Regions from separate parts of the Paenibacillus sp. FSL R5-0475 genome, predicted to be linked through region 2. Evidence: predicted binding sites of a transcription regulator. Region 2 holds the regulator's gene; each other region holds the start of a gene.

Region 1 (10,062 bases), 1.6 Mb from region 2:
ATATAGTCACTGTAGCAGTGATTGGCTCACTACTCGCAATTGCATATGCAAAGACAAGAACGAAGCAAGGCAGCTTGACCAGAGAAGCCTGAGTAGCATATAATCCAAACCAAAAGCCGGTGGAGATCACCGGCTTTTTTATGGCTGTAAAACATATAATGGAAGTGAAATTCTTCAAACGAAGCTAAGAGGAAGGTCAAGGATGAAAAAAGCAGTGATTGAATTTAAGGATTTTAGTTTTCAATATCGAGCACAGCAGGAGCCTACACTCACAGATATCAACTTAACGATTGCCGAAGGGGAGAAGGTACTTATTGTGGGACCCTCTGGTTCTGGAAAAAGTACACTGGCTCATTGTATAAACGGACTCATCCCTTTTGCCTATAAAGGTGAAATGTCTGGGTCATTGCGAATTATGGGTCTGGAGCAGAAAGAACTTAGTATTGCGGCATTGTCGGATCAGGTCGGGACTGTACTACAAGACCCGGATGGACAATTTGTTGGATTAACGGTTGGTGAGGATATCGCCTTCAGTCTGGAGAATCACGCGGTTCAACAGGCCGAAATGATAGAAAAGGTAGTGGCTGCGGCAACAGCCGTGGATATCCACGAATATTTGGGAGCGTCACCTCAGGAATTGTCAGGTGGTCAGAAGCAGAAAACAACCTTAGCTGGTGTTCTAGTTGGTGATGTGGACATCCTGTTGTTTGATGAGCCTTTGGCAAACTTAGATCCATATACCGGCACAAAAGCGATTGAGCTTATTGACCGAGTGCAAAAAGAGACCGGTAAAACGGTTATTATTATCGAGCACAGACTCGAGGAAGTACTTCACCGTGCGGTGGACCGCATTATTGTGATCCATGACGGACGCATTGCGGCGGATATGCCAGCCGCTGAGCTATTAAGCACTCGCTTACTTTCAGAAGTAGGTATTCGGGAACCTCTCTATTTAACGGCTTTAAAGTATGCAGGATGTACGATTGCATCAGATATGAATCCACAGCATATAGATGAAATTCGGCTGGACTCTTGCTCCAGCAAGCTTGAGTACTGGTATGATAATAATAATTCGCAGCAGGATAAACGTGAGAGTCTACCTATCCTTGAGTTACATGATGTTTCATTCGGTTATGAGAAGAGCAGACCAGTACTTCATAAACTTAACCTTCTTATTCATAAAGGAGAAATGGTCTGTATAGCTGGGAGAAATGGTGCCGGGAAATCCACGGTATCTAAGCTTATCTGTGGCTTTTATAAGCCCACTTCCGGTTCGATATTGATGAACGGAAGGGATATTGCCAAGGATACGATTAAGGAGCGGGCAGAGCGGATCGGTTTCGTGATGCAGAATCCTAATCATATGATTTCTAAGACGCTTTTATATGATGAGGTTGCGCTAGGCCTTAAATTACGAGGGGTGTCCGAGGAGATTATTCGTGAGCGAGTGCATCATGTTTTGAAAATATGCGGTCTATACGCTTTTCGTAGCTGGCCCATCTCTGCGCTCAGCTACGGTCAGAAGAAACGTGTGACTATTGCATCTATTATGGTCCTGGAGCCGGAAGTGATCATATTAGATGAGCCGACTGCAGCACAGGATTATAGGCACTACAACGAAATGATGGAATTTCTTTTGATGCTTCGGGAACAGGGAATGACGGTCATTATGATTACGCATGATATGCATCTTATGCTGGAGTATGCCGATAGAGCTGTAGTGTTGTCTGATGGTGTTAAGCTTGCTGATGATAGCCCTGAGCGAGTATTAACCAATATAGAAGTAGTGAAGAATGCTAATTTGAAAGAGACCTCACTATTTACATTGGCTATGAAGGTCCAATTGGATCAGCCAGAAGAGTTCGTAAGAAGATTTATTGCATGCGACAGGAGGAGCCGGGGCGGATGAAGGCCACAATGTTAACTTTTACGAAGCAAGATTCACCTATTCACCGTCTTACAGGCGCTACTAAGCTGATTTTATTTATAGTGTGGTCTGTGACAGGGATGATTACATATGATACAAGATGTTTAATAGTGATGCTATTATTTAGTTTGATTGCCTTTAGAGTCTCTAAAGTTCAATTTCAGGATTATGCTTTCGTACTATATTTTATCCTGATCTTCTTTGTGCTTAATCATATAGCTATCTTTATTTTTTCTCCTTTGGAAGGTGTAAAGGTTTACGGTTCACGTCATGATATTGTTCATCTTGTAGGTCGGTATACCGTTACATATGAGCAGCTATTCTATCAATTAAATATTGCCCTTAAGTATGCAGTAGTCATTCCCATGGCACTGTTGTTCCTTCTAACGACAAATCCTAGTGAGTTCGCAGCGTCTTTAAACCGGATTGGTGTGAATTATAAAATTGCATATTCTGTATCACTTGCGCTGCGGTACATTCCGGATATCCAAAGAGATTATGAGAATATATCGTTCTCTGCTCAGGCACGGGGAATAGACATCTCTCGAAAAGAAAAGCTGCCTAAGCGGCTTAAAAATATCATTTCGATTCTAATGCCCTTGATTCTGACTAGCATTGAGCGAATTGAGAATATTAGTACGGCTATGGAGTTACGTGGCTTCGGAACTAATAGAAAACGGACTTGGTACAGCAGACGTCCGTTCTCAAGAAATGACTATATTGCTTTAATCTTATTCGCTCTGATCGCAATATCTTCGACGGTAATCACTTTTTACGATGGATCGCGGTTTTATAATATTTTCGATTGAAGTATAATAGTACAGTTGTGGAAAGTTTGGGATCAGGCGTTACAGTATATTGTTACGATTGAAGACGTTTCTCCAGTCTTGACCATACAGGCAGGTAACATAATGGCAGTGCGATTAGCGAGCATACTACATTAAAAATAGTCTGTGCATGGGCGATTTGTGAGGCGGCTCCTCCGCCAATCCATGCAGCAGTTGCTTGTAGGGGCCCAATAAGAGGTAGGAACAGTAGCGCACCGCCTACATTGAGCGCAACATGCGACCAAGCGACGAAGACGCCGGAAGATGAGCCGCCGATGGAAGCAATGACTGCCGTGACGCAGGTACCGACATTAGCACCGAGCACGATGGCTATGCCGAGCTCTGGCGGCATGGCACCCGAGGCGGCAATACCCATGGCCATGGCTATAACTGCTGCGCTGCTATGTAACAGGGCAGTTAAGCAGGCACCTGCGGCGAGTCCCCATAGGGCACTTGTGGCGGCATGATTCAGGAACCAGAGGAATAGGCCACTCTCTTGAAGAGTTCCGCCGATGGATTGCATGACTGCGATTCCCCATAAGACTAGGGCGAATCCTGATACAGCCAGGCTGATGAATTGCAGCGGCTCTGATATTTTCCGGCACAGTGCTACCGCCCGTGACGTATGTGGTAACTCGCCTGCTATAACCGCAGCTGCCCACAGACTCAGCGAGGCAGCCAGCAATGGAGAGGCCATGGAATTGATCTGAAGTCCGATCAGTTCTGTGGTCAAAGTAGTGCCGATGTTGCTACCTAAGATAATGCCTAGTGTACGAGCATAGGTGAGCAGGCCGGCATTCACCATACCGATCGTTAGCACGGTTACAGCCGTGCTGCTCTGAAGCAGGGCCGACAGCAAGCTACTGGCAATCATTCCTTTGATTGGTGTAGAGGTAGCCTTATTAAGGCTTCTAGTCATCAGAGGGCCTGCGAGCTTGGACAAGGCTGTTTCCATTAGCTTCATGCCAGCCAGAAAGATAATAAGACCATATATGATAGGGAAAAGCAGTTCACGGAACATAGGGCATACTCCTTTGGACGAGGGTTGTACACCAATATATGAAAGTAACAAGTAGGACATGTATAAAATCATTTTTAGAGAAACAGGGAGTTGAAGTCATTGGCATCGGTTATTTTAGAACGCAATCGCAAAAAAAGATTAGAACAGGGCCATCCATGGGTCTACGCAGGTGAAGTTGCATCAGTTGAAGGAAACCCAGAAGCAGGGGGATTAGTAGATGTCCTAAATCATCAAGGCCGTTTTTTGGCCGTGGGCTATTACAATCCAGCATCGCAAATCAGGGTGAGAATTGTATCGCAGGGACCACTGGCGATCATGGATACAGCTTTTTTCGTAGAACGGTTTACGAATTGTCTGCACCATAGAGAACGTTTCCTCCCTGGGGCAGATGCATATCGTTTGGTTTATGGTGAGGCGGACTTTTTGCCAGGGCTTATTGTGGATCGGTTCGGGGATATTCTGGTTGTGCAACTCCTTACACTCGGAATGGACAAGCGCCGTACAGAGATTGTTGAAGCACTTGTACAGGTTATGGCACCGCGTGGTATTTATGAACGCAGTGATGTTAGCGTGCGCGAACTGGAAGGGATGGAGCAAACTACAGGTGTGCTGTACGGGGAATGCCCACGTCATGTTACCGTAAGTGAGAATGGCCTTAAGCTGGTAGTAGATATCGAAGAGGGCCAAAAGACAGGCTACTTCTTTGATCAGCGTGAGAATAGAGCATCTATTGCCCCACTCATGAAGGGCTGGGGTGGACGAAGTGGCATTACGCTGCAAGAAATCGAAGCAGAAGATGGCTCGTTACAAACTTTGCCGGTAAACAAGAGTGGTAAACACGTAACCTTCCCTTATTGGGATGGTGCTACAGTGCTGGAATGTTTCTCGCACACAGGCAGCTTCACTCTGCATGCTTGCAAGTATGGTGCGAAAAAAGTAACCTGCCTTGACGTTTCCGCTCATGCCATAGAGAGTGCCAAAGTCAATGTGGAGCTGAATGGTTTTAGTGATCGAGTGGAATTTGTAGTGGATGATGCTTTTGCCTACCTGCGCAATCAGGTAAAAGGTCTGGAGGAACGTTCGGAGCGGGCGACGATTGCAAGCGGAACGGAATCAACAGTAGCGTCTACAAATGCTAAATCCGGAGGCAAAACAACCAAAACGGATACCTCCAAACCGATGACAGCAGGTGGAGGTAAAACTTGGGATGTAGTTATCCTAGACCCTCCAGCGTTTGCGAAAACTAAAAGTGCAGTAGCAGGTGCTTGCCGTGGTTACAAGGATATTAATCTACACGGCATGAAGCTGGTGAACGAAGGCGGATATTTGGTTACTGCAAGTTGTTCTTACCACATGCAGCCGGATCTATTCCTTGAGACAATTGCCGACGCAGCTAAAGATGCAGGTAAAGTATTGAGACTTGTGGAATGGCGTGCAGCAGGCAAAGACCATCCGCAGATTCTAGGCGTTAACGAAGGACACTATCTGAAGTTTGCGATTTTTGAAGTGCGGAGTAAGAAATAAGCTGGCTGTTCATATAGACAATGGATGTTGATCCGTAAAAGGAATCTTTAAACAAGGATTCCTTTTACGGATTTTTTGCTATGTTCTGAAAAAAGTTGAAATCGGGATTTACAAGATTGTTATTGTAAATCATTAGAAAATACTAGCAAACGCATGTTCTGATTTGTGCAGTTATGCTATACTGAGGGGACGAGGAACGACTGAACTTTTTCATTTGAACATTATCAAACGGTGAGTATTTCACCTTGTATCTTATACATTTTCTCCGCTACGGAAGGAGTCTATCATTTATGTCGGTAACCTTTTTACTAGGCCGCTCTGGTAGTGGCAAGACAACAAAAATATGGGAGTCTATTTCTTCTTCATTAGAGAAGGAGCCTCTTGGCGCGCCGATCATTATTCTTGTACCGGAACAAGGTTCCTTTGGAGCAGAACGGGGGCTTTTGACCGTAGGGAATGTGAAGGGAAGCATTCGGGCGCAGACACTGAGCTTTTCTCGGCTTGCCTATCGAGTGAAACAGGAAACTGGAGGCAGCGCTAGTCTGCCGATCAGTGAAGAAGGTAAAAAGATGTTGATTTACAAAATCATCAGTCGCCGTAAAGAGGAACTGAAATTATTCGGTGCCTCTGCAGACAGACCGGGTTTTGTCGAACGGTTGAATCAACTGCATACGGAGATGAAGCGTTGCTGCTTGGCTTCCTCTGATTTAGAGGAGCAGTTATCCGCAATGCGAGGCGCTATTGCAAGAAGTCCTATTCTTGAAGGCAAGCTGGATGATTTACAGCTGGTATTTAGCGATTTAGAGAAGGAAATGTCACGCCTCTATATCGACGAAGAGGATCGTTTAGCGGAACTAGCTGAGCATATTACTGATTCCTCTTACATTCGCGGGGCGGAGATTTGGGTAGATGGGTTCCACGGCTTTACCCCACAGGAATTCGTAGTGCTTCGAGAATTGATGCAGCAAGCATCGAAGCTGACCGTGTCCCTTACACTTGATCGTTCGTATCCCTATGGAGATCAGTTGAATGAGCTTGAATTGTTTCACCCAACTGCGGTTACTTACATTAAACTGCGTGGAATAGCTGAAGAGCTGGGCATTGATGTGTGGGACGAGCTTCTGGAGCCAGCGGTTCTTCCGCGTTTTGAAGAAAGTCCTGTTCTTGCTCATCTCGAAAGGGGATATGACCGCCGAAAGGTCTGGATGGGTGCAGATGAACTGGCAAATGAAGCGATATCTATAGGCGCAGCAGTTTCTCACAGAGCAGAGGTTGAGGGAGCACTGCGTGAAATGATCAGACTGGCGCGAGATGAAGGTGCAAAATATGGTGAAATGGCCGTATTGATGCGTAATATTGGAGATTACGAGCAACTGATTAAACCGTTGTTCCAAGATTACGGAGTACCTTTTTTTCTGGACCAGAAGGTAAATGAGCTGCACCATCCATTGGTAGAGTTTGTACGCTCCGCATTGGATGTGGTGCGTCGACGCTGGCGCTTCGAGGATGTATTCCGCTGTGTAAAGACAGAGCTTTTGCTACCGCTGGACGGTAGTATTACGCGTGAGGATATGGACGCCTTAGAGAATTATGTGCTGGCTTGTGGGATTCAAGGGTATCGTTGGACGGATGGCCGTTCATGGAAAGGGATTCCTAGCTTGTCGCTGGAAGGCGGCAGACAGATGGATGAAGAACTGCTTGCTACAATGGAGCGATGCCGTGCTAGTATAACGGGACCTCTATTTGCTTTTGAGAAACGGATACAGAAGAGTAGAAGCGGCCTTGAACTATGTACCGCAGTGTACAGGCTGCTTGATGAGACGGATGTTGCCCGAAAGCTGGAGAAACTTAGTGTCGGTGCTATGGAGAAGGGGCAACCCGAGAAGGCTAGAGAACATAGTCAGCTGTGGGGTGCAGTGCTTGATCTGCTAGATCAGATCGTCGAGATGATGGGCAACGAGAGACTTGAATTTGATGTGTTCACCGGAGTCCTAGAGACAGGACTTGCTGAGCTTAAGATGGGACTTGTTCCTCCCGCGCTCGATCAAGTACTGGTTGGTAACATGGATCGGACTCGACCAACGGGAGTTAAATACGCTTTTTTGCTTGGATTTAATGAAGGTGTTGTGCCTGCGCAGTTTAAGGAAGATGGAATTCTCTCGGAAGGCGAACGCTCTGTGCTTGAGAACGCCGGTATGGAGCTTGCTCCTGGTGCTTCTCGTAAGCTGCTGGACGAGCGGTTTTTGATCTATAATGCGCTAACGACAGGAAGTCGAAAGCTCTGGATTAGCTACGCCACTGCTGATGATGAGGGCAAGGCGCTTCTTCCCTCTGAGGTAATCCGTCATTTGCATAGAATGTTCCCAAGTGTTCATGAGCACAGCTTGGCAGCACTTCCACCTGCAGGACTACTAGAAGAAGTCAGAGATTCCATTCACCTCGGTTACATTGGTCATCCAGAACAGAGTCTTCGTGCATTGATTATGCAGCTACGCCAGTGGCGCCAGGGGACGGAGATACCTGAATTATGGTGGGATGTGTATAACTGGTTCGCTGCTGATGATATTCGTAGTCTCGAATTGAAACGTCTGCTCAGTTCATTGTTCTACCGTAACGTGGGAACGAAGCTAAAACGTGGAACAAGCCTTAGATTGTACGGTGGATCGACACTGCGAGGCAGTGTGTCCCGGATGGAGAAGTTTGTTGCTTGTTCCTTCTCCCATTTTGCATCTTACGGACTTAGACTGAAGGAACGCCAGCTATATAAGCTGCAAGCACCTGATATTGGACAACTGTTCCATGCTGCGTTAAGTGACATGGCGGTAAGACTGAAAGAAGAGGGCCGCGGCTGGGGAAGCTTGTCTCCAGAGGAATGTCGGCGTGAGGCAAGTGAGACGGTAGAACGTTTATCGCCGATGCTGCAGGGTGAAATTCTGATGAGCTCTAAACGTTACGGATACATCTCACGCAAGCTGAAAAATATTGTTGGACGTGCTTCTGTAATTCTGGGCGAGCATGCCCGCCGAGGCAGCTTTGAGCCGGTAGGGCTGGAGCTGGATTTTGGACCGGATAAGGAGTTGCCTCCTTTAAGAATTACGCTGCCGAATGGCTGTGTGATGGAGGTTGTTGGACGGATTGACCGTGTAGACATGGCCCGAGGAGAGAATGGAATTCTTCTGCGGGTGATTGACTATAAATCGAGTCAAAAAGACCTCAAGCTGCACGAGGTGTACTATGGATTATCGCTACAGATGCTGACCTATCTGGATGTGCTGCTTACGTACTCGGAGCAATGGCTCGGGCAACCGGCGCTTCCAGCAGGAACACTGTATTTTCACGTACATGACCCACTGTTAACCTCATCTAACGGGATGAACAAGGAACAGGCAGAACAAGAATTGCTGAAACGCTTCAAGATGAAAGGACTGCTTACAGCAGACCGCGAGGTAGTATCCCTGATGGATACGACTTTAGACAAAGGGTATTCTTCTATCGTGCCTGTAGCAGTAAAAGCTGATGGCAGTTTTTATAGTAGTGCTTCTGTAGCTACACCAGAGCAATGGGGACACTTATTATCATCCGTTCGGGGAACGATCTCGGATATCGGGACACGCATTACGGAAGGTGATGTGGCGATTGAGCCATACCGGATTGGGCAAGAGACAGCCTGCACATTCTGTTCCTTTAGACCCGTCTGCCAGTTCGATGAAGCCGTGGAAGGCAATGGCTACAACAATCTGGGTAAGCCAGGGAAGGACGTTATTTGGGATCTGCTGTCCCGCAAAGGAGGAACTACACCGTGAGTATGAAGTCTGAAATAGAAGCGAAACCGGAAGGAAGCATATGGAGTGATGACCAGTGGCGCGCCATCGCTGAGAGCGGTGATGATATTCTCGTTGCCGCGGCGGCAGGTTCCGGTAAGACAGCGGTACTTGTAGAACGGATTATTCGCAAAATCAGCAAGGAAGAGAATGGCTTTAGCGTAGATAGATTGCTAGTAGCTACGTTTACCAAAGCTGCTGCTGCCGAGATGCGCCAGCGGATTAGGGAAGCACTAGATCGGGAGCTTGAGGAGAATGGAGAGAATGACCATTTACGCCGTCAGCTGTCGTTGCTCGGGAAAGCCTCGATTACAACACTACACTCCTTCTGTCTGGAAGTGATCCGGCGTTATTATCAGATTATTCCTATAGATCCTGGTTTCCGTATCCTGAACGAACATGAAGCAGAGATGATGCGGCAGGAGCTGCTTCAAGAGCTGCTGGAGGAAAAATACGGTGAAGTAGGTGAAGATGGCGCGGATAGTGTATTTGTACAGCTTGCTGACTGGTTCAGTGGTGAACGAAGCGATGATGCGGTACATGCGCTCATACAGCGACTGCATGATTATGCCCGCAGCCATCCTTGGCCAGAGCAGTGGCTTCGTGATACCGCAGCTGATTTCTCATTACCAGACACAGATAGCTTAGGTCGAACTCCTTGGGTGCTAAGTATTCTTGAAGAAGCGAAGCTGACCCTTGCGGGTGCAGCCAGTCAGCTTATCCAAGGCCGGGAGATCGCGCTACAGCCGGGTGGTCCGGCGCCTTATGCCGAGAATTTGACGACTGACCTTGAGATGGTAAATGCATTGCAGGAGGCTGTGAATGAACGGCCATGGGCAGATTTATATGATATTTTCATGGAAGTATACTTTGGAAAATTGAAAGCTTGTAAGAAGGATTCGACAGATCCTGGACTGCAGGAAATGGTTAAAGAACTGCGCG
Region 2 (10,062 bases):
GTAATTCCGTATTGAGGCTCCCGGGACTATCCTTTTCCGTTACCCGGTAACCATAGCTATCAATACGATGCTCTAATAATGCTGCCTCCACTTTAAAACCATCATCCTCAAATACCGTTCCTCCTGTATGCTCGACAATCTCAATCTTGTATGGAATTCGGGATTGGCTCACAGCTAAGGATATATCTAAGTATCCCTTCAATCCAGGGGGACCATAAACCGTTAAAGGAGATGTCCCTCCCTGATAACCACGACTAGATAATAAACCTGGAAGACCAAATAGATGATCTCCGTGTAAATGTGTAATAAATAGCTTTTCCAGCTTCCCTAGGCGAATCGGTGAGCGAAGAACCTGATGCTGAGTCCCTTCCCCGCAATCGAACATCCAAATGCTACGGCGTTCTTCCAGAAGTCTTAATGCAATCGACGTTACATTGCGTTGTATAGTTGGTACCCCTGCATTCGTACCTAAAAAATATAATTCCATCCCTCTTCCTCCCTTCTTCTTATTGGCTGAACTATCTCTTATCTATTCTAAACGTCCTTCTTCCAGCAAAAAACCCCCCAGTTACGGGAGGTTCCGCTGAAAGGGATACAATCCCCCTACAGACCGGGTGTATAAATGAAAGAATTACAGCTTCTCTACATTAAAATACTGCGCTTCTGGATGAGCGAATACCATCGCCGAAACGGAAGCCTCAGGCTCCATCATAAAGCCTTCTGTAAGGTGAACACCGATATCCTCTGGGGATAACAGTTTAAATAGTGGTCCCTGATCTTCCAGATCTGGGCATGCAGGATAACCAAAGGATACACGAATCCCTTGATATCTTGCCCCATGTCTTTGTTTCATGGTCATATCTGCAGGATCTGGGAAGCCCCATGTATCACGCATCATGTGATGAACACGCTCCGCTAATCCTTCTGCTACTTCCAGCGCTACAGATTGTAACGCATGTGAGCGTAAATAATCTCCATTATCCTTAAGGGCTGTAGAGAGCTCACGAACACCGTGTCCCGCAGTTACCACGAGGAATCCAACATAGTCCATCATTCCACTGTCGACCGACTTCAAAAAGTCCGCTAGACAGAGATAAGGCTCAACACCTTGTCTTGGAAAAGTAAAGGTATGCAGAATCTCGGCTGTATTCTGTGGATTATACACGATAATATCGTTACCACTTGATTGTGCCGGAAAGAATTGATACATCGCATGAGGAGTAATCGTACCTTCCAGCATCGCTTGATGTAGAATGTCATCGACAGTACCTTTCAATTCCACAGTCCGCTCATCACCAGCAGCTAATTGCGCCTCTACAGAACCTCGTAGCCCCAGATGGTGACCGAGCAGCATTTGCATGTTCACATAAGGGATAATATGCCCCAATGGATAATTACGAATGACATGGCGCTCTAAATCGGGTGGAACAAATACAGGTGCATCTGGAGAAATTTTGGAGCGTACAGCTCTAGTCAGCGTAGGAAGCTCTTGCTTAGGAGCAACTGCCACTGCGGATTCTGCTTCCACTCGAATTTCCTCGGCAATTTTCTCCCGTTCAACAGGATTCATAAGCCGATTAGCAATATCGAGTCCATCCATAGCATCCTTAGCATATAATACCAGCCCATCATATTCCGGCCGGATACGTGTTTTGGTGAACTTGCGAGTCAAGGCAGCACCACCTACCATAATAGGCACATCAATCCCAGCCGTGCGTAGGTCTTGCGCAGTCAGCACCATCTGCTGTGCCGATTTTACGAGTAGTCCAGACAATCCGATCGCATCGGCTTTTTCACGACGAAACGCTTCGATAATGGTCTCAGGTGGTACTTTTATACCCAAATTAATGATCTGATAACCATTATTGGATAAGATGATCTCCACCAGATTCTTACCTATATCATGCACGTCGCCTTTTACAGTTGCCAGCATGATCTTACCTTTTACCGATGTCTCATCCTTCTTCATAAACTGCTCTAAATGACCAACAGAAGCCTTCATTACTTCAGCGCTTTGCAGCACCTCAGCAACAATCAACTCATTGTTATTAAACAGCCGTCCAACCTCCGACATCCCGGCCATTAGCGGGCCATTGATAATCTCCAAAGGTCCTGATTTGGTAAGCGCCTCATTAAGGTCTGGAATAAGTCCTTCTTTGGTGCCTTCAACAACATATGAAGCCAGACGCTCTTCTAGTGACAGGTTAGAAATTTTCTCTTTTTTCTCAACCTTTTTCCCTCGGAAGGCGGCTACAAAAGCAGCAAGCGTGTCGTCATTTGTATTATAAATTAATTCCTCCGCAAGACGACGGTCTTCAGCAGGAATAGACGCATAACGTTCTACCTTCTCGGTATTTACGATCGCATAATCCAATCCAGCCTTAGTGCACTCATAGAGAAATACTGAATTCAGCACTTCACGTCCTGCTTCCGGTAATCCAAAGGAAACGTTGCTGATCCCCAAGATCGTATGAACACCTGGAAGTGCTTCTTTGATTAAACGAATCCCATCAATAGTTTCTTTAGCAGAGCCAATATATTGTTCATCCCCGGTTCCTACAGGGAACACAAGCGTGTCGAAAATAAGGTCTTCTCCAGCTAATCCGTATTTGTTCACTAGTAAGTCGTAGGAGCGTTTGGCAACTTCCAGTTTGTCCGTAGCCTTAATTGCTTGTCCTGTCTCATCAATCGTACCCACTACGATAGCTGCGCCATACTTATGAATCAATGGTGTGACCAGCTCAAATTTTTCTTCACCATCTTCAAGGTTAATGGAGTTAATTATCGCCTTACCTTGACAGTACTGTAACGCCAGGTCAATAACCTTCGGATCGGTAGTATCGATCATCAAAGGAACTTTAACCTTTTTTACAACTAATTCTAGAAACAGCTTAATATCTTCAATCTCATCACGGTCCGGATCTTGCACGCAGACGTCGATAACTTGAGCACCACTCTTCACCTGTGCACGGGCAATTTCTGAGGCTTCCTCATATTTACCTTCGACGATAAGACGTTTAAACTTACGCGACCCTAATACATTCGTACGTTCACCGACCATGTATGGACGGTTGTCGTTCTCAATATAAATAGGTTCAATCCCTGAAAGTGCCGGTGGATGATTTCCTGCAAGCGGACGTGGAGGGAATTGTGAAAGTGCCTCCGACATAGCACGGATATGTTCCGGTGTCGTTCCGCAACAACCTCCCGCAATGTTAAGCCATCCCTTTTCTGCAAACGCAGCAATTTTACGCGCAAGAGAATCAGGAGATTCATGATAATGCCCATTCTCATCTGGCAGTCCAGCGTTCGGATAACAACTCACAGCCGCTGAAGAGATTGCAGAAAGTGAACGAATATGATCACGCATGAACTCTGGACCCGTCGCACAGTTCAGACCTATAGAGATAGGCTTCAGATGTTCTAAAGAAATATAGAATGCTTCAATGTTCTGACCGGCAAGTGTGGTACCCATCGGCTCAATTGTTCCCGAAATCATCACTTGCAATTTGATACCCGTCTTCTCAAATGCATTTCGAATACCTATACTTCCAGCCTTCACGTTCAAAGTATCCTGAGAGGTCTCTAGCAATAACGCATCTACTTGACCATCAATCAATGCCACTGCCTGTTCCTCGTAGCTATCAACGAGCTCTTGGAAAGTCACGCCTCCCGTAACAGAGAGTGTCTTTGTTGTAGGACCCATCGCACCTACAACATAGCGGGGACGATCTGGTGTATCATATTTATCAACGGCATTACGGGCTAGCTTTGCTGCAACCAGATTAATTTCACGAGCCCGTTGCGGAATATCATATTCAGCAAGTACAACAGACGTTGCACCAAATGTATTTGTTTCAATGAGATCAGCACCTGCTTCAAGATACTGCTCATGAATCGTCTGAATTACTTCTGGACGAGTTAATACTAGCATTTCATTACAGCCGTCCAATTCTTCCCCACCAAAATCCTCACCTGTCAGAGGCACCTGTTGGATCATTGTGCCCATTGCACCATCTAGAATTAATATTCTTTGTTGTAAGCTTTCCTCAAGTGTATATTTAGCCAACGTATAGTCCCCCCAGTAAAACATTAGAGTAAGTTTAGCAGAATAAAGGAATTTCGAAAAGCCTTCCTTTCCACTCTGCATTATCTGTAATCATAGGAATTGCTATTCTTTTAATTATGGTTTTACAGAGAGTTCTTTATTAGGCATAGAATGCTGAGTTCTAGCAGTTACGTGTGATGTAACAATATATTGTCCTTCTTTCGTTAGTGTTCCCTCTGCTTGATAGATTCCATCACTGACTAGCTTTCCTTTAAATTCAATTTTCTGTTCACTATCATCTTTACTCACAATTTCGAACAGAACCTCTTTCGCATCATCTACTGCCAAGTTGTCTTGCGTCACCACTGCTTCAAAGGTCACCTTCTGATTTACAACAACCTCTTCAGGATTCCAATGTAACTCGACCTTGATAGGTTCCATAGACATGTCCATGTTCATGTTCATATTATGTACGCCAGAATGTTTAGTTTGGTCTGATGAACATCCTCCCAATACTAAAAGTGTTGCACCTAATAATAAAGGAACTATTGTTCTTGAAATCTTCATTTAGATTCCTCCCAGTCGAATTGATTACTAAGAATCTACCAATTCATGTTATACATTCTCCATCTATTATACACATTATTATTGGTTTTTCAGTATTTCGCATCAATTCAGCTAAACTCTTGTGACTTAAATCATATACTAGTAAATCTCATCTAACATACTAAATATGATGTAGATATAAAAAAGACAGTAAGTCTCCTAGATACCTAGGAACTCACTGCCATCTTAAAGCTTAAATGAATGAAAGCCTCTTCTACTCAATTTTATAAAGATTGGACTAATGAAAGAAGCTCTCCAAGATGTTTGATTTCATAATCCGGCTGAATTTCCGGATCTGGCTGTTTGCCTTTTCTATTAATCCAAACCGTAGTCAAACCTGTTGCCAACCCACCACGAATATCCGTTGTAAGCTTATCTCCGACCATAACCCCTTGCTCAGGTGCAATATCTAGAAGCTCCAGAGCATGCAGAAAAATATCCTTATCCGGCTTTCCTTTGCCGAAGCTTCCAGAAATCACGATGTGATCAAAGAAAGGAACGATTTCAGGTACGCCATCTAGTTTCTCTTGTTGCAATGCAGGGCATCCATTAGTCAAAAGCAATAGCTTAACTTTTCCCTTCAGCTCTTCAAGCACTTGAATCGTTTCTTCATAGATGTAAGGTCGATTTCTACGCTCCGCTGCGAATTTAGCTGCTAACGTCTCAGCAAGACCTTCGTCCTCTACACCAAGTGCTGCAAGACCACGACGCCATGCCTCTTTACGGTATCCCGGTGCAAGCTGCTCCAATTGACGGAATTCCGGCTGTTCACCTGCAGTAAAGTTCCCCCAAAGTGCTTCAAACGGATTAATCCCAATCATCTTTGTAAACGGGTTCGTTTCGTAGGATTCATATAGTCCAATGGCTTCTTTACGCACCGCAAGTTCCAGTTCTTGTGGATCAATCGTATCCCCAGCGGCTTCACATGCAGAACGAAATGCTTCATTAACGCTCCGATCATCCCAGAGCAGTGTATCATCAAGGTCAAATAGTACGGCGGAAATTGGCATTACAGGTCTCCCTCTCCCATGGCTGGTTAATTTCTATTCGTGAACTACTTCAATTTGGTGAGCTTTTGCGAATGCTTCCAGTCGAGTCCCCATTGCATTGGTATCATAACGATTCATAAGTCTGGTAAAAATCCATTTCGTGCGTTTGCCTTTATGCTTAATTACAACAGCTCCACGCGAAAGGATGATTTTCTCAATATCAGAAGCTGGCAGATAACGTTCGCGGTTGAATTTTATAGTAGATAGTCTAGCATTCTCTACCTTCAAGTACGGACGTCGGAAGAACAGAAGTGCCGCTAGTAAGTAGTACAAAACGACTCCTAGCCAGTTCATAAGCATACCATTACCTTTGGCCTGGTCCACTGAACCAACCATCCAAAACATAGTACCAAGCACTAATAACACTAATGGAAATGCAATGTTACGGCCTTTAAAGGTTTCACTGTTCTTACCAGGAGATTTAGATTTAGATGCGTAAATCGTTTCCTTCCCCTGTTTCTTTCTTTGCTTATTAATTTGCTGCGTGTTGCGTTGAACCATTCTTTCCCAAGAACGGGCCATATGCGTTCCCCCTAGTCATCCAGTAATATCTATGAAAAGGAACAGGGTGTTAATGCTTACGCCCCTTGTTACCTTGTTCATGCTCATCATTATCGACCAATTCAATCGTATTCAATTGTGCTCGGAAGTTATTGCGAATATTCCCCAAATAAATTTCACGAAGCTTGGCGCGTTCCGCCGTTTCCTCTTGATTAAGGCCTACGCTCTTCTGTTTGCGTGCCAATTCGTTAATACGCGCGACCAACTCATCAATATTCAAAACTTTCCCTCCCCTTATAAATTAATTCTAACTCTGCCATGAGAAAAAGAGCTTGTCAAGGTTTACTCCCTGCAAGCTCTTCATGTCCTCTTATTATGTTCTTAGAATATTAATAAATAGGTAAAGTGAGAATATCTCCAGCATTAATCTGACTACCTTTAATGCCATTGAATTTTTTAATTCCTTCTATATATACAGCCGTTTTCATATCAGAAGGTTTATTCTCAAGAGCAATACTCCAAAGTGTATCTCCACGTTCAACCACTACGCGCTTCTCATCCTTCATTAAAGTAGTAGATCCTGCAAATACATTACCTACTACTGTAAGTCCTGATAGTACGAGCACAATGATCAATGTCAGTTTAATAACAAAATCTCTTCGGAACAAACGCATCAAGCCTTCAAGCAAAAGCTCTGTAATCTCTTTAATCTGAGCTGAATAACGGGTAATAGGATTATGTCCTAAAGATTCAACCACTGGGGCTTTATCGTAGATGCTGCGGTATGTACTGTATTTTAACATGAATATCATCCTCCAAACACTTGTTCTTACTTTTGAAATTATAATAACACGAACATGTGTTTTGTTCAATACTATTTTAGAACAATTGTTCTCTTTTTTTCAGAGGTTACTATTTACCATATTCTTCATATAAAGAATCACTCTTATCGTTTAGATGAAGGAAACGCAATCAATACAAGACTACCATTTATTAACTCTTTCGAATTAATATTTATAATAGTTAGAACTTATGTTTGTGCGAACGGTAGTTCTATGTTATAATTTTCCCAAACATTACTATATGGGGTTGATTCCAATGTCAAAGATTTCAAGTCGCCAGCTGGCGATCCTGGAATTTATACGTAGCGAAGTCCGCAGCAAGGGTTATCCTCCTTCCGTCCGGGAGATTGGAGAAGCTGTTGGTCTTGCTTCCAGCTCCACAGTTCACGGTCATTTAGATCGGCTAGAGAAGAAGGGACTTATCCGTCGAGATCCAACGAAGCCTCGTGCGATAGAATTGCTTGGCCAAGAGGATTCCGAGAATGTCCATCATTTCGCGCAAACCGTCGCTCGCATTCCTGTCGTAGGTAAGGTTACCGCCGGGGTTCCTATCACTGCTACTGAGAATATTGAAGACTACTTCCCGCTTCCAACTCACTATGTTGGAGATAACAAAGTATTTATGTTATCGGTTCAAGGTGACAGTATGGTCGAAGCTGGGATTATGAATGGCGATTATGTTATTGTTCGTCAACAACAAACGGCTGATAACGGAGATATCGTTGTAGCTATGACCGAAGAAGATGAAGCAACCGTTAAGACTTTTTATAAAGAACGTGATCATATACGTCTTCAGCCGGAGAATCCGGCGTACGAGCCTCTTCGCCTTAATCGCGTAACCATTCTCGGCAGAGTTATCGGATTATTTCGAGATATCCACTAAGTTTGCACTCCTACCTAGCGAAAACGGATACCGTCCTAAAGGACGGTATCCGTTTCTACGAGAAGTATAAGGATAGGGTATATCGTATAATATATACTTTCTTTTATTTTTTAAAAAGCTGTTCTGCAAATGCAGAACAGCTTTTTTACTGTTATCAAACTCCATTTATCAATTACAGAACATTTGTTCTCATAGGCTAAAATGACCATTTTTAATGAATAACCGTTTAGGCATCCTCCTCATATCTTAATTAGAAAGGAGTGTTGCACAATGCCAAATTACCGGATTATAGTTGATCTGACGCAGCGTATGCTTTATCTTCTTGATAACGACATTGTGATCAGGGGCTTCCCAGTCGGAATCGGTAAAATGTTAACTCAATCACCACTCGGTGAATTCACAATCATTAACAAACAACCCGATCCAGGTGGTCCATTTGGGGTCTTTTGGATGGGTCTATCTAAGCCTCACTATGGGATACATGGAAATAATGATCCCTCATCCATAGGGCACGAAGTATCCCACGGTTGTATTCGTATGTACAATGAAGATGTGTTAGCACTAGCCGCGATTGTTCCGATTGGAACACGAGTAACGATCAGGAATTAAATCTATCTCTATAGATAAACACGCCTCACTCATGGTTCAATGGAGGGGGCGTGTTTGTATTTATGTATTTTTGATGACCTAATAGGAATTATGTGGTTATATGTCGAATAATGTTAACAGGATTTCAAATTGAAAGGAAGTGTCTCGTTTTGAACAACTCAAAAATTAGAACCCTCGTCGATTTTAAAGTCGATGCACTTGTTAAACTCTCTGGCTTATTGTTAAATAACGATCAAGCGAGTGGAAAAAAAGTAAATTTACTCACCTCATTCGGCAGTATTCAAGGGACCATCTCCCCTTCCACCTCCAATAAAGAGGATGTTTTTGACTTAAAATCTCTAATGGATGATGTCATTGTAGATGAATACATATCTTATTTAGGTGCGGAACATCCCGATAAAAATTTCAGCTATAACTTTGTAGTCCTTAATGATGTTTCTGTAAGACCCTATACTCACTATGAATCTCCGATCGAATACAAACAGCTAATTGTTTATACTGATCAAATCACAGCCTTCAATTTCTTATGATCTTGACATATTTATTTTAAAAAGCTCTCAACAAAGCACTCCAGCAGTTGCCCCAATTTTGCACTCAGCTTGCAAAATCGGCAGATCTCTGGGTGCTTTCTCTTTTCTAATCAGTAGTCGTTTCCTAAATTCCCACGATTTTCGCTCTTAACAGATACTAGTAGAGAGAATTCAGGCATATCTTTCAATAAGCAATAAATCTTGCTCTACTGAGATCATTGGAGGTGTGATTACATGCTGATTTTCTTAATGTATATGTTTGCCATTGTAGGAGGAGTCTTAATTCTAAGTGCCGTTATTATAGAATTAAAAAAACTATCTACTTCTTCTGAACTTTCTAAGCTGTTAAACGCAACCTCATCTTTTAATATTATATTCACCAAAACATTCATTCCGCCCAATCAATCTCACTTGATCGCCCTTAATGAACCTTATAAAAAAATAGCAATAGGTACCAGCAATCCGAAAACAAGCAAAAAAGCAATAGCAAAGCTATACTCGTTCGACAATATAATGGGATCAGAGATTGTTGTTAACGCACTAACCCTTTCAAAAGTATCTAAACGACAACAAAACAGCAAATCAACTGCTTCAAGTGCGGATATTAATGTGGTTAATAGCTTTGACGAAGAGGCTGATGTTATTGAGGAACTTACGCTTAAAATATACATGAACAGCAATGAAATACCTGTGTATAGTATTTCCTTCTTGCCAGGCTTATTGCCCATTCAACAATCCGATAATCAATACAAAGAAGCTTACTCCCAAGTCCAACAATTACATGCTTTCTTCAGGTCGATCGTATCCGAATGAATGCCCCCCTTCCGCCTATTATTACTTCACTTTACCTTTCCCAATTAGAAATTTTGAAAACCTTAAGGAAAGACAAAAAAACGGTCCTTTTGAGAGGGCCGTTTTCGCTGCATCCAACATTCATTTTAAAATTGCACACTAAATCCGTTAAATCGGTGAATGCCCGTACCATGAGCGACAA
Region 3 (10,062 bases), 1.5 Mb from region 2:
AGTGCCTCGTCGTCAGCGAGCGGTGTGTACTGCTGCTGTCCGTTGTTCCAGCTGTCGAAGCTTTCCCACTGTGCGGAAGTAATTCTACCTTCAAGATTTAGCTTGTCAAATAGATCAGCGCCGCTGTTTACGGTGATCCCGTTTGTATGCTCATACAGTTCGGCGAATACCTCGCCGTTGATTTCCGAATAGGACATAATCAGGAAATTGGAGTCATATCCCTTTACGGAATAGATATCTGTTTCGCCGATGTTAGAAGCTAACTCAATATATTTGTCTTTACCGCTCCACTCATCGATGCCACCTGTAGTACGTCCAAGCTTGTCACCGCGCAGAGCGGCAGCATCGGCTGCGTTGATTCGAGTCGCAGACTGTGTATAAATGTTATCTTTATATACGACTAGAGCGATCATATCTGCCATAACGCCAGATTTGGTATCCGGCAGTTCCAGCTTGGGGATGACAATGCTTCCGGACGCATTTGTGCCAGAATTGCCTGGTTGGCTTGGACCTGGAGTTACCTGAGCGATTTGCCCTTGAGTACTCTGGCCGTTTAACTGCTGCCATATATTAGGTGCAGCTAAGCCGATCCCGGCGGCGAGGACGATACTTGCCGCGATATAAACCGTCTTGCGTGGACGTTTCCGTTCCTGCTGTTGCTCCAGTTTGTCTATCAATTCTTTTTTCATCTCTTCACCTGGTTTCATAGAATCCACCGCTCTCTTGTATGATGTTCGAAACTGATCTTCTTTCATTGTGATTCCACTCCTTCCAGCTCCAGTTTTAACAGTTGCCGTCCCCGTTGAAGTCTCATCTTCACGGCAGACTGACTAATCTGCAGAATCTTGCTGATTTCCTGGATGGGATAGTCCTCGTAATAATAAAGATGGATTACGGTTTTATACTTCATAGGCATCGCCATAACTAACTGCAGTAGAGCCAAATCCTCGGGGGTGTCTACCGCAATCGGCTCAGCATTTTCCAGCTTAACCTCGCGCTTGCGCCAGCCTCTGCCCAGTAATGTTTTACAATGATTGGTGATTACTCGGATCAGCCATGCTTTTTGATGTTCAGCGTCTTTGAACTTTGGTGCTTTTTCTATCAGTTTGATGAAGGTATCCTGAGTGGCCTCTTCGGCATCTTGGCGGCTGCCTAAATGGACCAAAGCAATCCGGAACAGCATATCTGCGTAGATTTCGTAACTCTTTATCACATGATTTCCCGGCCGGGTCATGGATCGTTGCATGATTCTATGCCCCCTTTACCTATAACACCATTTAGGACGGCATTTGGTCACATTATGTTCCTGAGAAAATTTGTTAGCGTCTAGATCAAGGGTTAGAATCTAAAAAAGGTGCGATTGCCCCAGCAGCCATATCATGACTGTTGAGACAATCGCACCTTTATAATAGAAGTTCCCCCTTTACGGGAGGGTCTCCTCACTATGTTTATATGTATAGTTTGGATCAAACCTTTTTACAAGAGCCATGCTATATTGATAAATCCGATCCTTCTCTTTTCGATAAAAGTATCTTGCGTTAGGTTCATCTGCAAAAATCACCGTTGTACTTACGACGGGAGCCTTACCAATCTGGGTATAGACTTTATAAAGATCTTCATTCTTATAATCTCTCGTAGCTACCAAATAATGAATCACTTCATTATCCATATGATTTCGGAAGGCCTGAAGCGCTAAAGAAGCGACTCCATATACAATAACGAAGGTAATAAGGATTATTTTTGTTCTTTTCTTCATTAATTCCCTCCATTTAGCTAAAATGTATATATTATAAGATAATATATTGTGACTGGTATGTCATATCTATTGTATCTTGTAATTTACACATTAGAAGGGAGGAAGAACATGATGCAACAAGAAGAAAAAATACAGGAGCTGGAGCGGCGAATTAAGATATTAGAGAATCATACTAATCCGAAGCTACCAGGTCTGAGAATCTTATGGTTTATTATTTGGGGGTTCGTGGGCATATTCCTCATTCTAACTCTTATTGGTGTGATTCAGTTTGTATCCGCATAATAGAGAGCTTACTATTACAAATAAGGCAGCAATTTAACTACCGATAGGTTAACCCGCGTAGGTAAAGAATTGCCTGGGTATACTATACTTGCTGCCTTTTTATTATGAACTTACACAAATCATCTTCAGTCGTCTTTGGGTTCTTGCAATAAAATGGAGAAGGTCCCCGTTTCATGATCCACTTCAATCGACTCGATCCCAACAAAATCCGGAATTTCGGGGTGTACTGCATCTACGTTATAATCTGGATGAGTCATCAATAATTCAATTACTTTAATGGCTTCCATATTGATCCCCCTTGCGAGAAATTCCACCATAATTAATGGTCCTTCATTGCGACTACCCTTATTATCTCCGCAGTCATTATTGAATATGTGTTAATCGTTCTTCGTTTCTTCCCATCACGGCCAATAATTGCCCCTGAAAAACACGTCTTTGAATTTGATCAATCCGCTGTAAAGCCAGCTCGCTTGGCACTTGAAATTCTGCTGCAAGATAGCTGATTGCATCTTCACGTTGCTCAGGCAATGTCATGCGGGAGATCATGGAGTAGGGCATAGCTGCATAAAGAATAAATCGCTCAGATTCATCCTCCTGTGCCCGCGTAAAATGTTCTGGCATCAATATTTGATCAGTACCATGGCGGAGCAGATGACAGAGCTCATGGAGAAACTCTAGCCGCTGCAGACTGGCTGGAAGCCGGTTGTCTATAAACATGGTGTACATCCCCGCTGATGCTTCGATGCTCTTGCTTCTTACATCCAAATAATGAACCCAAATATTAAGCCGTTCTGCAATATAAGCAATCGAAATTTGCGAAGGCTGAGTAAGGTTCAGACGCTTGTATAAATCTTCTGTCCACTTCTCCAGCGCAGTCATTTGATAATAGGATTTCATGTTATTCATATCATTCACCTCATTCAGAATCAGTTATAGGATCGTATGTTCGCATAAATGAGCAAAAGAAAAGCCCGAAGGCTATGTAAAGTAAAAAACATAAGGACACATAAGAACGAGTGTTCTCGTGTGTCCTTAGCATAAAGCAATTAAACACTAATATCAAGTGTTTTTCCTAAATTCGGAGCAACGCTTTTGCCCAGCATTTCCACCATCGTTTGACTCTGGGTTTCAGCCTGATTTTTGGCAATATTCATGACTTGTATTCCTACATTTTGAGCTAAGGATGCCTGGCTCATTGCCATTGATAATGCGGCTATATCCATATTGCACCTCCTTTGTGTATATCCTGTTTATCGACAGTGCCTACCTAATTCATTAGGTGAATAGCATTTGTTTGCCAGTTCGCCCAAACGGCTTATCTCCTTTTTACATATCTTGTGCTGTAGTCATTAATCATTAGGAGGAATTAATTATGGGAATGGAACATTGTGGTTGTAACGTAGGTCCTGTAGTAAGCCCAGTAAATGTAGGTCCGGTGTGTAGTCCTTTTACTTCAACAGGAGCTATTCTGGTACTCTTCATCTTGCTGGTTATCATCACTAAAGCTTGCTTATTCTAAGCTAGCTGATGCACATTGTAGCCCCATCCGGTATACCGGATGGGGCTATTCTTTTGAAGCACTGTTCACGTTAGCTTATTATTTGAACATAAATTCTACGCGGGTTCCATCCGCATAATCTTCTAACTGATTGCCAACCCAGCTTCCTGCGCCGCGGTTATCTTTTGGGGTTATGTATTCAATGTCGGCCCCTTTGCCGCCTTCATTACACATGGCCATGGGCCATTCATCGCGGTCGTAGCCTTTTTTGGTGGGGATCCCTTTTAAGGATTCTTTGCGGTTGTCTTCAGCCTGCTCACGGTTAATCGTGCACGTCGCGGACTCCCCTTTGGCAATCGCGTCCTGAATGTGCTTAGCGGTCTCAGGATAACGATCAGCTGGGAAGATCAGCTGAACAACTTCTGAATCGGATGTGGACGAGGGGGCTGCCGGATCTCCGTTCTGTTCATACCAGTAACCGCCCAAAGCAAGTAACACAACAATGATGAGACTGGTGAGTAATTTCTGTATTTTCAAATCTGCTCCTCCTTTTTTGGAACTTAAAATAGTATATCTTATATCATAATGCAGTGCGATTTAATATACTTAGGAAAAATAAGAGGAGGACGGAATTGGATATGGAGTATTTGATTACGATTGAAGATCAGACGCTTATAGCCTCTGCTGAAGATATTATTACTAGACGCTATGAATGGGGAAGACACCATGTAGGGGCGGCGCTCCGTACTAAGACGGGGGAAATCTTTACAGCGGTACATGTAGAAGCTAGCATGGGACGAATTACAGTCTGTGCAGAAGCGATGGTGATTGGAAAAGCGATATCCGAAGGCTACAAGGAATTTGATACGATTGTTGCGGTAAGGCATTCTGATCCGGACAGCGAGGAAAGAGAAATTAAAGTAGTTTCTCCCTGCGGGATGTGCCGTGAGTTAATTGCTGATTACGGGAAGGATTGCAAAGTTATTGTATCCGAGGACGGCCGGTTAGCTAAATATGATATTTCTGAATTACTACCGCTGAGATATACGAGGTAAATTGGAGATATAGTCAGGAGCCGCCGGGCTCCTTTTTTTATTGAGCCGTGAATTTATTCAGCAGTTCCTTACACTGTCCTAAATTAATTTACAACTTCATGTCCATTCGTTGAGTTCATGTCACTATTGTCCCCATACTATAACTTAAAAAAGTTAAAAGGATGTGAGAGTGGATGGAACAGCGCAATCTTCGAAATATGGTTGATTCGGCATCGAGGTTTGTGAGCGATGTTCAGTGGCAAATAGCGTATCGTAAATTGCAAATGGCTCCGGCGGATTCGGAAACGGTACCTTCTGCTCAGAAATTGTTGAATACCCTTTATTTTCTGCAAGGAAAAGGATGGATTAGTGGACAACATGATTATTTGGAGAGCGCGGATGAGTTCAATGGGAAGCTGAAAAATACTAGCGGGCAATACGCCGCCCTTCACGGCTATGAGCTAGGGGCAATCAATAATCAGACGGCGGCGCTAATAGACAATCAGCGGGATTGGGTTGTTAGCAGCGCTATTCGCTGGTATAAAGCCGGTGGAATCGTAACGATTAGCTATCACGCACAGTTGCCAGGGACTGCGCCAGCTTGGGATAACGTATCTACGAGCATAAGCAACGCTGATTTTGACAAATATATAACCCCGGGTACCTCTCAGTACAACGCACTGATCGCTGATCTGGATAAGATAGCCCTTTCTTTAAAAAAACTAAATGATGCAGGTGTTCCTGTGCTCTGGCGGCCGTATCATGAAATGAATGGCGGATGGTTCTGGTGGGGGAAGAAGATCAACTACGTGGGACTGTGGAACCTTATGTTTGACCGTTTCACCAGCTATCATAAGCTGCATAATTTATTGTGGGTCTGGAGCCCAAATGCAAAAAATCAGTGGAGTGATGACCCTGTCGAATACTACCCAAGCGGTGACAAAGTAGATGTGCTGGCACTAGATATCTATGATGGGGATTTTAAGGGGAGTCACTATGATAGTCTATGGGATCTGGGGCGTGGTAAAGTGATCGCGATTGGAGAAAATGGAGAGCTACCGTCCCCTGCACTACTATCTAAATCACAGCCCAAATGGTCTTATCAGATGACCTGGGGCAAGCTTCTTTATGAGAAGAATACCGATGCGGTAATTAGAGCCTTTATGAATGACAGCTTTGTATTCACGCGGGAAGAGTATGCTGCTGAGGCGGCAATTGTAGCCGCTAAGGGAGACAGTGTGCTGCAGAGTGGACTATGGGGGCAATATTACAATAACATGACTCTTAGCGGCGCACCTGCGCTGACGCGAACCGATGCTAACATCCAATTTTCGTGGAAACAGGGTTCGCCTGATCCAGCCATTCGTGTCGACGCTTTCTCTGTACGGTGGAGTGGAAAACTGACTGCAGCCTATAGTGAAACCTATACCATTTACTCCTCCTCTGATGACGGGGTGCGGGTGTGGATTGATGGAGGGCTGATCATTGATAGCTGGGTGAATCAGAGTGGACAGGAGCGAAAATGCAGTGTGAATCTTATAGCTGGCAAGCTACATGAAATAAAAGTGGAGTACTATGAGAATGAGGGGGACGCGCGAATTGTATTGCAGTGGGAAAGTCCTAGCCAACCCAAAGGGATTATTCCAGCAGGAGCGTTTTATCTTCCATAAGACGATATCCGAACTGATTCGAGCATCGGAATATTAGCGAAAAAGCCCCGGATTTCGGGGCTTTTTTAATGTGAAAGGTTCTTAGATTTGTTCACGGTAGCTAATGTTGTTGGCGATCTTCTCGTCACGAACAGCTTTGCGCAGAACATCTTTGACGGTTTGGGCATCATGGATTTTTCGGAAAAGAAGCTGAGGCGCTGAGGCATCATCAGAAAATACAGTTAATGTACCGATGCCGAGCATCCGGTCCATGATAGATTGTGCTACGGATAAATCGCGTACACGCAGTAATTCGATTTCTTCGACATTTTTACCGATAAGTCCGGTCTTTACCATAATGCGCTGGCTTGTAATGGTGTACGTAGTCGTGTTTAGGCGTACGATTCCTTTGAGGCGATCAGAGATACTGGCTGGTTTGCCTTTCCAGAGCACGACTTCTTGAGTAGCGTTTGGATTTGCTGATGGACGACGGGTGGTCACTGGAGCAGTGCCGTCAATGCTAGATCCGCATTCTCCACAAAATTTAGCGCCCTGCTTATATTCTGATCCGCAGGTTGTGCAATAAGGCATAAATACTCTCCTTCCCTGATTACAATTGAAATAATTATAACATAATAGTCATTTTACATAAATTTCATTTGCGCTTTACACAAACCGACATTATTCTGTTTAGTGGAGGGATAAATAATGAAAAAAGTGTTACTAATAGGAACGCTAATGCTGACTGTCATCCTTAGCGCCTGCAGCAATAATAATTCAACTTCATCGGCTCCTGCCTCGGAAGAAGAAGTGCAGGAAACCGTGCAAAACTTCTACAATGAAATGTCTAAACTTGATGAATTAGGAAAATCATCTTTAGCGGAGTTCAACGAAGCTATTGCTGCTTATTCAGCAGGAGAACTTTCGGACAGGCAGTTGGAGAAGAAGATTAACGAATTCCAAAAGACCGCAACAGACCTATCCAATCAGGCTGAGAAAGTGAAAATTTCCTCTAGCTTGCCCGAAGACATTCGTAAACTGCTTGATGAGTCCAAAATTGCTTTTCAAAGTGCTTATTCTCTAAAAGAACAGGCCTCTCAAGGTGCTGATTCCGCAGAGGTCACTGCTGAGAAGTTCGAGGAATTGAATCAGAACGCTGACGTCGCGATGCTATACGGCATTTCCAAGCTTAATGAAGCAAGAGAAGCAACAGGACTCATCGATGCTGATGGTCAGTCCACCGCTGAATCAGAGAAGGTTCAAGAATAGATCGAAATTTAGACGCTGAACAGTTCAACTGTCAGCGTCTTTTTGATGCGATTTTGAGCTTGAGTAAAGGTAACACTGCCAATCCTATAAATAAGCCAGCTACGATTCCTTTTGTGAGGTCTGAGAGGGTACTGCTTCGATATACGAGGGGGTATAGACATAGGAATAATACGGGAATTAGGATGAGCAGGGCATTGTTTTTTTTCAAGTGGAAAGCTCCTCTCAATTAGATATTCAATATTATACAACTTTTAGATAAAAGAGGAGGATTTTAAAGTGGTATCTTTTTCCTGATTATTGATTATTCAGCGAAGGTATGGATATAATACAAACATACGTTCGTCTGTAGCGGAATAAGTATAGAAATTAGGGAGGGGTTACCATGGGCAAAAAGCTGGAGAAAAACGGACTGTGGGAAAGTAGTCGAATGATGCTGCCGGAGCACAAGGTAAGAATTATTAGGGATGAACGAGAGACGCTGCGCCGCATTAAGCCTATTCTGGATGAGCAGAAGCTGGAGGAGATCGAATGTACACTTGCTTTATCGTTACGGAGTCATGTGCGCGTCACTGTTGTGCTGTTTGATCCTTTTGAGAATACGACAATTAGTGGTTTTGTGACTTCCATTCACACCCACTCGCGTGAGTTTAAGCTGCAGTGGGCGGAGGAATGGAAGTGGATCAATGTAGATGATCTAGTGGAGGTTTACATCGTCTAATGCTGAGAACCGCTGACTTCACTTTTTTCATAAGCAATTAGGGTCACCGTTGGGTTGCCGGTCAGATTTGCAATGGAAGCTTCGGCATTTCGAATAATTTCGAGTGCTTCTTCCTGCTCACTCAGGGCAGCAACTTTATAGCTATCGCTATGAATGTCCATATGTGTTCCCACCTTTCGCTAATATTTTGCCCTTTTTTGTAGAAATGATCCAAGGTGAAGAAGCTATGAATAGGTGCTTTTCAGGGAAGATCTCGGGGATACCGGGGTCTTTTTTTTGCAGATGCAAGCAGGGGTATTAGTACAAGCGAATGGGGAAGCGGGATCATTGATTATACCAAGGGGTGATTCTATGCTGACTTTAGATCAAGTGAGGGACAAATCGGCAGCGAGGCTTGTTGGGCTTCATCCTGTTTTGGCAGCAGGGGCGAAGGCTTTGATTCAGCAAAGCTATGCCAGAGGAGTGCCCATCGTTATTACTCAGGGATTGCGGTCGATTGCTGAACAAAATGCCTTGTATGCGCAGGGGAGAAGTAAGCCTGGACCTATAGTTACCAACGCCAAGGGTGGAACCAGCTATCACAATTATGGCCTTGCGTTTGATTTTGCGCTTTTGCTGCCGGATGGAAATAGTATTTCCTGGGATATGAATCGTGATGGTGATAAAGATAAAATAGCGGACTGGCAAGAGGTTGTACAGGTGGGAAAACAGCTAGGGCTTGAGTGGGGAGGAGACTGGACGTCTTTTAAAGATTATTCACATCTGCAAATGGCCTTCGGCTTAACTACGACTCAACTTCGGGCAGGTAAACGTCCTACGACGGATCAGGTCAATGAAGCTTTAAAAAGAATTACTGGGGAGGATGACCAGGTGAACAAAGACGTTAAAGTAACGATAACCTTAAACGGCACTAAACTTACGGATGGTGTTCTTGATACCGGCGTAACGTATGTACCCGTGCGTGCTCTGGCTGAGGCTCTTGGAGCAAAGGTTACGTATGACGCAGCAAGCAAGACAGTGAATGTAATAAAAGAGTAAAGCTATTCATGTATAGTCAGTGCCACCCAAGGGGAAATTATCAGTGATAACTAACCATAAAGGGAGGCATAACACTGTGAACAAGCTAATAACAAGCCTTGCATGCGGTACTGTACTGTCAATGAGTATAATGGGAGCTAGTTACGCTAATCCAATCGGGTCAGCCGCTTTAGGCGGTATCCCGAACGCGAATACGGGCATGGATGGTACTGTGAATAACACTCGGATGATGAATACGGAAGGCAATCTAATGAACGGCACCACGGGAACGATGAATCAGCATGAGAGCATTATGAAAGATAAGATTCGCACAGGGGAAAATTATAGACCTAACACCAATAACTACAATGAAAATTACACCCGGGATAACTACAACAGAAATACGGTAACTCCACTATCCAACACTACAACGGATGGTAGATATCGGGCAACCAGCACAACTACCAATACTGGGACTACCAGCAGAGGATCTAACTGGGGCTGGCTCGGATTGTTTGGACTCTTGGGCCTTGTCGGAATGAGAAGCAGAAGTGACGAACGCAGATAATCAACATGCCAAATAACCCGTGTCGGCACACGCTGGAACGGGTTATTTTTAATGTGATAAAATTTTTTTGAAAAAGGGATTGCGCGTTATCGATATTCATGATATTATATTTCTTGTCGCGTTATACGTAAACATCGTATGAAGCAACAACACATAATATGCCGGGGTGGCGGAACAGGCAGACGCACAGGACTTAAAATCCTGCGGTACGTGAGTACCGTACGGGTTCGACCCCCGTCCTCGGCATCCAATGAAAAAACCTTGAGAAATC

The links. Region 2 encodes LexA, which represses DNA repair genes until DNA is damaged. Its sites were predicted from a motif close to CGAACATATGTTCG; they were not measured.
Region 1: addB (helicase-exonuclease AddAB subunit AddB) is a predicted target of LexA. The motif match lies at 5,446-5,459, and genes of this name have one in related genera.
Region 3: MKX41_RS17075 (ImmA/IrrE family metallo-endopeptidase) is a predicted target of LexA. The motif match lies at 2,974-2,987, and genes of this name have one in related genera.

The regions. Positions count from the first base shown of each region.
Region 1 is NZ_JBBORK010000001.1:3,939,940-3,950,001, reverse strand. Features, by position in the region: gene MKX41_RS17750 (ECF-type riboflavin transporter substrate-binding protein) at 1-92, shown strand, start outside; gene MKX41_RS17745 (ABC transporter ATP-binding protein) at 203-1,909, shown strand; gene MKX41_RS17740 (energy-coupling factor transporter transmembrane component T family protein) at 1,906-2,736, shown strand; gene MKX41_RS17735 (Na/Pi cotransporter family protein) at 2,789-3,775, opposite strand; gene MKX41_RS17730 (class I SAM-dependent rRNA methyltransferase) at 3,875-5,299, shown strand; gene addB (helicase-exonuclease AddAB subunit AddB) at 5,590-9,102, shown strand; gene addA (helicase-exonuclease AddAB subunit AddA) at 9,105-10,062, shown strand, end outside.
Region 2 is NZ_JBBORK010000001.1:2,338,676-2,348,737, forward strand. Features, by position in the region: gene rnz (ribonuclease Z) at 1-487, opposite strand, end outside; gene metH (methionine synthase) at 632-4,009, opposite strand; gene MKX41_RS10345 (FixH family protein) at 4,184-4,615, opposite strand; gene MKX41_RS10350 (HAD family hydrolase) at 4,879-5,664, opposite strand; gene MKX41_RS10355 (hypothetical protein) at 5,698-6,225, opposite strand; gene MKX41_RS10360 (DUF896 domain-containing protein) at 6,275-6,484, opposite strand; gene MKX41_RS10365 (LysM peptidoglycan-binding domain-containing protein) at 6,594-7,007, opposite strand; gene lexA (transcriptional repressor LexA) at 7,303-7,929, shown strand; gene MKX41_RS10375 (L,D-transpeptidase) at 8,200-8,538, shown strand; gene MKX41_RS10380 (hypothetical protein) at 8,688-9,068, shown strand; gene MKX41_RS10385 (hypothetical protein) at 9,303-9,881, shown strand; gene MKX41_RS10390 (MBL fold metallo-hydrolase) at 10,007-10,062, opposite strand, start outside.
Region 3 is NZ_JBBORK010000001.1:3,799,484-3,809,545, reverse strand. Features, by position in the region: gene MKX41_RS17100 (hypothetical protein) at 1-755, opposite strand, end outside; gene MKX41_RS17095 (RNA polymerase sigma factor) at 752-1,246, opposite strand; gene MKX41_RS17090 (hypothetical protein) at 1,424-1,756, opposite strand; gene MKX41_RS17085 (hypothetical protein) at 1,865-2,038, shown strand; gene MKX41_RS17080 (hypothetical protein) at 2,164-2,325, opposite strand; gene MKX41_RS17075 (ImmA/IrrE family metallo-endopeptidase) at 2,402-2,944, opposite strand; gene MKX41_RS17070 (YjfB family protein) at 3,085-3,261, opposite strand; gene MKX41_RS17065 (hypothetical protein) at 3,411-3,557, shown strand; gene MKX41_RS17060 (NucA/NucB deoxyribonuclease domain-containing protein) at 3,636-4,067, opposite strand; gene MKX41_RS17055 (cytidine deaminase) at 4,175-4,591, shown strand; gene MKX41_RS17050 (glycosyl hydrolase) at 4,765-6,240, shown strand; gene MKX41_RS17045 (PH domain-containing protein) at 6,322-6,810, opposite strand; gene MKX41_RS17040 (hypothetical protein) at 6,928-7,488, shown strand; gene MKX41_RS17035 (YolD-like family protein) at 7,871-8,206, shown strand; gene MKX41_RS17030 (hypothetical protein) at 8,203-8,367, opposite strand; gene MKX41_RS17025 (M15 family metallopeptidase) at 8,558-9,244, shown strand; gene MKX41_RS17020 (hypothetical protein) at 9,321-9,791, shown strand; tRNA gene MKX41_RS17015 (tRNA-Leu) at 9,952-10,037, shown strand.